2 regions of the Cupriavidus sp. CuC1 genome follow, and region 2 is predicted to be linked to the other one. Evidence: predicted binding sites of a transcription regulator. Region 2 holds the regulator's gene; the other holds the start of a gene.

Region 1 (4,403 bases), on a different contig from region 2:
CGTGGTGGCAAACAGGCCGATCTCCCTGACGGTGCCGGTCACCCCGCCTATGGTGACGAAATCCCCGACCTTGAAGGGCCGCAGCACCACCAGGAAAGCGCCTGCCGCGAAGTTGGACATCAGCCCCGACCACGCCATGCCGATGGCGATGCCGGCCGCCGCGATCAGCGCGGCAAAGCTGGTGGTCTGGATGCCGAAGTAACCCAAGATGCCGATCACCAGCACGATATTCAGGGTCACCGTGACGATGGAGCCGACATAGCGCAGCAAGGTCGGGTCGACCTTCTGCTTGGTCAGGGACCCCTGCACCATCCGCACCACGACGTGGATCAGCCACCGGCCAACCACCCAGAAGACGAGGGCGGCGATGACTTTGAACCCGACTTCCGTTGCATAGGCGACGACAACATCCTGGTACTTCTGCAGCGTTGTAGCATCCATCGCGTTTCTCCCTTGCTGGCTCGGCAGGTACACAGGCAAGTAACAACATGCAGCGGATGCCCGGGCGCGTCGGGGGCGGGGCGCGAAGGCGGGCAACGCATTATTGCTACGCAGCGAGCGGAAGTTCAAGCACAAAATGGCCGCGAAGGGCGCAGCGCGCCACTTGCGGCCATGCGGCGGGAGGTGGGGCAATGGGGGGCGCAAGGGCGCCATTGCCCTGCGCGCCAGGCCTTACCAGTTGGTTTCGCGTTCCGGCGTGGCCGAGATGCGATGCAGCGACAGGTCCGCGCCGTTGTATTCCGATTCAGCGTCAAGCCGGATGCCAACCACCTTCTTGAGCGTGCCGTACACCACGGTGCCACCCACCAGGGCGATCACGATGCCGAGCAGGGTGCCGATGAGCTGAGCGCCCAGCGAAATACCGCCGATGCCGCCGAGCGCCTGGGTGCCGAAGATGCCGGCGGCAATGCCGCCCCATGCGCCGCACAGCCCGTGCAGCGGCCAGACGCCCAGCACGTCATCGATATGCCATTTGTTCTGGGCCAGCGTAAACAGGTAGACGAAGAGCCCGCCTGCGATCGCGCCGGTCAGCAGTGCGCCTAGCGGATGCATCAGGTCCGAACCCGCGCAGACCGCCACCAACCCGGCCAGCGGGCCATTGTAGGCAAAGCCCGGATCGTTGCGGCCGGCTGCCCAGGCCGCCAGGGTGCCGCCGGCCATGGCCATCAGGGAGTTGATGGCCACCAGCCCGCTGATCTTGTCGACGGTTTGCGCGCTCATGACATTGAAGCCGAACCAGCCTACCGCCAGCACCCATGCGCCCAGCGCCAGGAACGGGATGTTAGAGGGCGGGTGCGCGCTGATGCGGCCGTCTTTCTGGTAGCGGCCGCGGCGCGCGCCCAGCAGCAGGATGGCGGGAAGCGCGATCCAACCGCCCATGGCGTGGACCACGACGGAGCCGGCGAAGTCGTGGAATGGCGCGCCCGCGACCGAGGCGATCCAGTCCTGCACCCCGAAGCGGTTGTTCCAGGCGATGCCCTCGAAGAAGGGGTAGACCAGGCCAACCAGCACGAAGGTTGCCACCAACTGCGGATTGAAGCGCGAGCGCTCCGCAATCCCGCCAGAAATAATCGCCGGTATGGCGGCGGCGAACGTGGCCAGGAAAAAGAACTTCACCAGCTCATAGCCGCTCCTCTCCGCCAGCGCGTGGGCGCTGGTGAAGAACTCGACCCCATAGGCCACGGTGTAGCCAATAAAGAAATAGGCGATCGTGGAAACGGCAAAATCCACCAATATCTTGACCAGTGCATTGACCTGGTTCTTCTTGCGCACCGTGCCCAGCTCCAGGAACGCAAAGCCCGCGTGCATGGCGAGCACCATGATCGCCCCTAGCAAGATGAACAGGGCATCGGTGCCGCTCTTCCATTTGTCCATACAATCCTCAATGCGCAAAATGGGAGCACACGGATGCAAAAAGCGTACCAGTCTGGGGCGTGGCGGCCAGGATTCTGCACCGTGTTGGTGGGTTTTGCACCGGATTGTCGCGCTCGATGGGACGCGGTGCGGATTGCGAAGCAGGATCCGGGAAGCGATCCGTCATGCGATGGGGATGCCAGGTGCGTGAGGCTTGCGCCAAAATGATGCAATGCTTCGTTTTGGGGCGCGCGCCTGTCGGCTAATGCACCATAATGGTTCTTCGTGTCAGGGCCGTCCGCAGCCATCTGCATGCCGCCCATCTGGCCGGTAAGGTGCTCTCCAGGGCGGCACGGTGCGCGCAGGAATGGCCTGGCCTTGTTCAAGCGGCGCATTGCATCCCGTACGCGCATTCGAATGACCATTACCCTTGATGACCGCATTTGAAAGCACGGAAAAGGAGGGGTAAATTCCCCGCAAAGGCGCTTGACTCAAGGATTTGCGGCTTTTTTCGTTGCATTGGTGCCACTGGGGATTGCCCAATGCGTAAAGCGCGGATTAGACTGCGCCGATCGGTAATTTGCCGCGTGGCAGACACTCCGATCAAGACGACCAACAAGGGAAATCAGCCATGAATAAAGGTGAACTGGTATCTGCCATCGCCGCTGACGCGGAACTGAGCAATGCTGCAGCGGAGCGCGCGCTGAATGCCGCTCTGGACAACATTAAGAAGGCGGTTGCCAAGGGTGATTCGGTAACGCTGGTGGGCTTCGGCAGCTTCAGCTCCGGCAAGCGTGCTGCGCGTACCGGACGCAATCCGCGTACTGGCGAGACCATCAAGATTCCGGCCGCCAAGACGGTCAAGTTCTCTGCCGGCCAAGGGTTCAAGGACGCTGTGAACAAGAAGAAATAAGTAGTCCGCGCCCCAGGCGCAAACAAGAAGGCGGCCCGTTGGGCCGTTTTTTTATTGGTGCCGGGGTGCTTTTCGACCTTCTCGGGGGCAAGGCAGGGCGATCGTTCCGGGTTAAACTGCCGATCGTCGGCGCCAGCCTTTCGACCCGCACCGCGGGTCGGCCCGGCCGCTTCCATATTCCGGATTCTCATCATGAATGACCTGTCCCACCAGCTTTCCATGACCGTGCTGATGACGCCGGACATGGCTAATTTCTCCGGCAATGTCCACGGCGGCACCATCCTCAAGTACCTCGACATGGTGGCCTACGCCTGTGCCAGCCGCTATGCCGGGCGCTATGTGGTCACGCTGTCGGTCGACCAGGTCGTGTTTCGCCAGCCCATCCACGTGGGTGAACTGGTGACGTTCCTGGCGGCAGTCAACTTTACCGGCCGCAGTTCCATGGAGATCGGCATCAAGGTGATCACGGAGAACATCCGCAGCAAGCTGGTTCGCCATACCAACAGCTGCTACTTCACCATGGTGGCGGTGGACGACAATGGCGCTCCCGCCGAAGTGCCGCCGCTGGTGCCCCGCGACGAAGTCGAGCGCCAGCGCTTTGCCGCGGCCCAGCTGCGCCGCCAGTTGCGCCAGGAAATGGAAAAACGGCACGATGAAATCACCGGCACGGTGTCCTGAGGTGGGCAGCATGGCCATGCAATCCGGGCACACCCATCGCGTTTCCCGTAGGCCGCTGTGGCCCCTGGCGGGCCTGAGTGGCCTGCTGGCGGCGCTGGCGCTGCTGGCGCCGGCCGCGCATGCTGAGGAAATCGGCAGCGTGAGCACCAATTTCCGCATGACCGGCTCCGACAAGGTGGTGATCGAAGCCTATGACGACCCGCTGGTCGAGGGCGTGACCTGTTACGTGTCGCGTGCCCGCACCGGCGGCATCAAGGGCTCGCTGGGCATGGCCGAAGACCCGCCGGAAAGCTCCATCGCCTGCCGCCAGGTCGGGCCGATCACGTTCAAGGGGCCGCTGCGCCAGCAGGACAATGTGTTTTCCGAACGCATGTCGATCCTGTTCAAGACCTTGCACGTGGTGCGCGCGGTCGACCGCAAGCGCAATACCCTGGTCTACCTGACCTACTCGGACCGCATCGTTTCCGGCAGCCCGCAGAATAGCGTGACAGCCGTGCCGGTGGCGGCGGACACGCCGATTCCGGTCAAGTAGGCATCCGTATCCAGATATAACGCCACGACAAATCCATCATTCCAATCCGGAGAAGACAGCATGAGTGAGCAAGGCAAGGTTGCGCTGGTGACGGGCGCGGCCCGCGGTATCGGCAAGGCGGTGGCGCAGGCGCTGCTCGTGGCAGGCTACCGGGTGGTGTTTGCCGGGCGTACCGCCGAGCCGCTCGAGGTGCTGGTCGCGCAAGCCAAGGCCGAGGGCCATACGGCGCTCGCCGTGCAGTGCGACGTCAGCGACCCGGCTTCGGTGGAGCGGCTCTTCGCCCAGATCCGCGACCATTTCGGCCGGCTCGACGTGCTGTTCAACAACGCCGGCATCAATGCGCCGGCGGTGTCGATCGATGAACTGTCTGTTGCGCAATGGAAGGCGGTGCTGGACACCAACCTGACCGGGGTGTTCCTGTGCTCG
Region 2 (4,403 bases):
AGTCCTGCTACCCAGGAGAGTTTGATATCGGCTGCGTTGTCGTCGAAGATCGACTGCGAGGTGACGCCAGTGAGTTCCATTCGGGTGCTTTCAGGGACGGGCTTTCAGTGGCGGATCAAGGGTGCCATTGCGTCAGCAACTGGTGCACGTCGTCGGGGGTGGGCAGGGTAGCCAGTCCTTCGCGCATCTCGCGGTCGGACAGCAACTGGGCGATCTCGGAGAGAATTTCCAGATGCTGCTGGGTGGCCTGTTCGGGCACCAGCAGGAAGATCAGCAGCGCTACCGGCTTACCGTCGGGCGACTCGAAGGGGATCGGCTCGGCCAGGCGCATGAAGGCGGCCAGCGGCTGCTTCAGTCCCTTGATGCGGCCGTGGGGGATCGCAACCCCGGCGCCAAGGCCGGTGGACCCCAGCGACTCGCGGGCGAACAGGTTGTCGGTCACGGTCGCGCGCGCAACGCCATGGTTGTTCTCGAAGAGGAGCCCGGCCTGTTCGAACACGCGCTTCTTGCTGGTGACGCTGACGTCGAGGTTGATGTTGCCGGGTGGCAGCAATTTAGCCAAACGATTCATGTGGAATGCGCAGGGTTTTCTAGAAAGCAGGCCCGGGGCAAGGAGGCGTCCCGCCGGGCGGAAAGAAGATAAAAACCAAGGCCCGATGTTTCCACCGGGTGTCCCCATGCCGGTGTCGGGCGTCTGGCCATTATAGAGCAGGCCCGCTGCCGCTTTGTGCATTGCAATAGCCGAGGCGCTGAAGCGGTGCCGCATGCACGGAAATGGCCAGGCAAATCAACTATGTATGGCACAGCATACACCGGTACATATGCGTTGCGGAATCCCCTGCGTGGCCCGAAGGGGGGAGGCTGGAACGAAAAAGCCGCGCTGGGCGCGGCTTGATTCCGTTTTCAATGGACTGACACCGACGGCCCGGTATGTGGGCCGCCAGGCACGGTCATTGCTGCATCTGGGATGCGGCCATCTGGTACTTGACCGCTTCACGGTCGTGGCTTTGCACGCGATCCTTGTGGCGAATCACCTGCCGGTCGAGCTTGTCGACCAATGCGTCGATAGCGGCATACAGGTCTTCATGATGCGCTTCGACAAAGATGTCCTTGCCCTTGAGATGTAGATTGATTTCCGCGTACTGCCGCCGGTCCTTTTCTTTTGTATTGTCGACAGAGAGCAGCACACTTACGCCAATGACTTGATCGAAATGCCTGACGATACGCTCCAGTTTCGTTTCCACGTACTCACGCAGAGGGGGCGTGATGTCCAAGTGGTGTCCACTGATCTTGAAGTTCATAGCGTTTCTCCTTCTGAAAGAGCTGCATCAGGCAGGCGATGCAGCTCGGCTACAAAGTCTTACGGAGATTGACCGCGGGAATCTTGAGCGCTTCGCGGTATTTGGCAACGGTACGCCGTGCTACCACAAAGCCTTGCTCGCCGAGCAATTCGGCAATCCGGCTGTCGGACAAGGGGTTCCTAGCGTCTTCGGCTCCTATCAATTGCTTGATCAACGCACGGATTGCCGTTGATGAGGCCGCGCCGCCGGTTTCTGTGGATACGTGAGAGCCGAAAAAATACTTCAGCTCGAAAGTCCCCATCGGCGTTGCCATGTACTTATTGGTAGTCACCCGAGAGATGGTGGACTCGTGTAAACCCAGTGTATCGGCAATCTCCCGCAAAACCAAGGGGCGCATCGCAATTTCACCGTGGGTGAAGAAGTTCTTTTGACGTTCGACAATGGCTTGTGCGACGCGCAATATCGTGTCGAACCTCTGCTGGATATTCTTGATCAACCAGCGTGCTTCCTGCAGCTTTTGCTGCAGTCCCGCCGCGCCGGCATCGCCTTTTGCACCGCGCAAAATCTGCGCGTACATGTCGTTGATACGTAGCCGCGGCATCACATCCGGGTTGAGATGGGCGATCCATCCGCCGCTCAACTTTCGAACGAAAACATCGGGTACCACGAAGTCGGCTTCCGGCCGGCTGTAGGCATGGCCGGGATAGGGCGCGAGCGAGCGGATCAGTTCATGCGCCGCCTTGAGTTCCGGCTCGTCCACTTGCAGGGCTTTTTTCAGGCGCGTGTAATCGCGCACCGCCAGCAGCTCCAGGTGATTGGTGACGATGCTCAGCGCCAGTTCGCGCTGCGGATGCTTGAGCCTGCGCAGTTGCAGCGCCAGGCACTCGGCTGCGTTGCGCGCCCCGACGCCCGGTGGATCGAAGCTCTGCAGCAGCGTAAGCACGGCCTGGATCTCGTCGACCTCGAACTCGAGCTCCTCCGGCAGCTCGCTGCAGATTTCCTCGAGCGTGGCGCTCAGGTAGCCGTCATCGTCCAGGGATTCGACCAGGAAGATGGCCAGCCCTTTGTCGCGCAGGGAAATCTTGAGCGGCGCCAGCTGCTCCATGAGGTGTTCGCGCAGCGTGGGCTCGGCGTCGCGCAGCTGCATCGGTGTTTTTTCGTCGTCTTCGCCTTGCGGGCGGCGGGCGAAATCGTCCAGGCTCCAGTCGTTGCCGTAATCCTCGTTGCTGTCGGAATAGCTGTCGTCGGCTTCGGGGGCGCCATCGGGGCGGTTTTCGCTGGTGCCCTGGCCATCGGCGGGCGCTGGCGCGGGCGCGCTCTGGAGGTTCACCGAGCCGTCCGAGGACACGCGCAACGGGCTGTCGAGCCAGTCGTTCTCGCGCTCGAGCAAGGGGTTCTCGGTCAGCGCCTGTTCCACTTCCTGCTGCAGTTCAAGCGTGGACAGTTGCAGCAGCCGGATCGACTGCTGGAGTTGCGGCGTAAGCGCGAGATGCTGCGAGAGGCGGAGCTGTAGCGACGGTTTCATGCGACCTATTTTATGCCCAACTTCCGTACTGGTGGAACGGAAATTGCTATCGCTGGCGTCGCATGATCGTTTGAAGGATGAAAGGCGACACCGAAGCCGCCCGGGGGGCCGATGCGCGGCAGGCGCCGCGCGCGCCTTTACATGCGGAAGTTCTCGCCCAGGTAGACCTTGCGCACCGACTCGTTGGCGATGATGTCTTCAGGCTGGCCGGACGCCAGCACCGCGCCCTCGCTGATGATGTAGGCGTGGTCGCAGATGCCCAGCGTCTCGCGTACGTTGTGGTCGGTGATCAGCACGCCGATATTGCGCGCCTTGAGGAAGCTGACGATGCGCTGGATTTCGCCGACCGCGATCGGGTCGACGCCGGCGAAGGGCTCGTCAAGCAGGATGAAACGCGGCGCGGAGGCCAGCGCGCGGGCGATTTCCACGCGGCGGCGCTCGCCGCCGGACAGCGACAGCGCCGGGTTGTCGCGCAGGTGGGCAATCTGCAGGTCATCCAGCAGGGTGTCCAGCCGGCGCTCGATCTCGGCCTTGCCCAGGGGCTTGCCATCGTTGAGCTGCAGTTCCAGCACCGCGCGGATATTTTCCCGCACATTGAGCTTGCGGAACACCGAGGCTTCCTGCGGCAGGTAGGACAGGCCCATGCGTGCCCGCTCATGGATGGCCAGGCCGCTGATGTGCTTGTCGTCGAGCACGATATCGCCCTCGTCCAGCGCCACCAGCCCCACGATCATGTAGAACGACGTGGTCTTGCCCGCGCCGTTGGGGCCGAGCAACCCGACCACTTCGCCGCTCTTCACGTCGAGGGACACATCCTTGACCACAGTGCGCGAGCCGTAGCGCTTCTTCAGGTGGCGCACGACCAGCGTGCTGCTGTCCTTCAGGGTGGCGGGCTGGGACGGTGCGGTCTGGGTAGCGGTCATGAAGGTCAAGGCAGAATCCGTGGATTGGGGGCGTGGCGGCGTCAGGTCAGGGGTTGACGGGGGCAGGTGCCGGCTTGAGCGGCAGCGGGTTGGCTGCGGCGCCGCTGGCGGGCTGCTCCTGGCGCGGCGACAGCACGGCGCGCACGCGGCCGGACGGGCTGCCCGCGGTCGCGTTCTCGGCGCCGCCGCTGGCCGTATAGAACTCGTTGCGGCTGTCATAGGTGATCACCGCGCCACGGATCTCGTCGACCAGCTTGGCGCCGGCCAGGCGGGCCATGCGGGCGCGCCCGATCAGCTTGGACAGCTCCTGCTTGCCGTCATATTCGATGCGGTCGCCCCAGCCGTCGATGTACTCGTCGACGTTGTCGCGCTTCTGGCGGATATAGGCTTGCTTGCCGCCCTTGGAGGTCGCGACCGCGTACTGGTAGCCCTCGGGATCGGTACGGACTTCGGCCGCGTCGGATTTCAGCACCATGGTGCCCTTGGTCAGCACCACGTTGCCGGTCAGTACATAAACCTGCTTGACGTCGTCGTAGCTGGCATTGTCGGCCTCCAGGACCAGCGGCTTTTCGCGGTCGGCTTTTTCGGCGCTGGCGGGCGCGGACAACGCGAGGCCCAGGACGGCTGCCAGCGTCAGCAAAGCGGCCGTGCTGC

The links. Region 2 encodes sigma-54, which starts transcription at its own class of promoters, with help from an activator protein. Its sites were predicted from a motif close to TGGCANGNAANCTGCTTT; they were not measured.
Region 1: ACGLHR_RS21695 (ammonium transporter) is a predicted target of sigma-54. The motif match lies at 1,908-1,925, and genes of this name have one in related genera.

Annotation. Positions count from the first base shown of each region.
Region 1 covers NZ_JBIUHC010000050.1:46,902-51,304, forward strand. Annotated here, with positions in the region: gene ACGLHR_RS21690 (mechanosensitive ion channel family protein) at 1-441, opposite strand, end outside; gene ACGLHR_RS21695 (ammonium transporter) at 673-1,875, opposite strand; gene ACGLHR_RS21700 (HU family DNA-binding protein) at 2,486-2,767, shown strand; gene ACGLHR_RS21705 (acyl-CoA thioesterase) at 2,960-3,445, shown strand; gene ACGLHR_RS21710 (CreA family protein) at 3,462-3,977, shown strand; gene ACGLHR_RS21715 (SDR family oxidoreductase) at 4,038-4,403, shown strand, end outside.
Region 2 covers NZ_JBIUHC010000222.1:3,264-7,666, forward strand. Annotated here, with positions in the region: gene hprK (HPr(Ser) kinase/phosphatase) at 1-80, opposite strand, end outside; gene ptsN (PTS IIA-like nitrogen regulatory protein PtsN) at 116-571, opposite strand; gene hpf (ribosome hibernation-promoting factor, HPF/YfiA family) at 951-1,301, opposite strand; gene ACGLHR_RS47240 (RNA polymerase factor sigma-54) at 1,351-2,826, opposite strand; gene lptB (LPS export ABC transporter ATP-binding protein) at 2,964-3,749, opposite strand; gene lptA (lipopolysaccharide transport periplasmic protein LptA) at 3,796-4,403, opposite strand, start outside.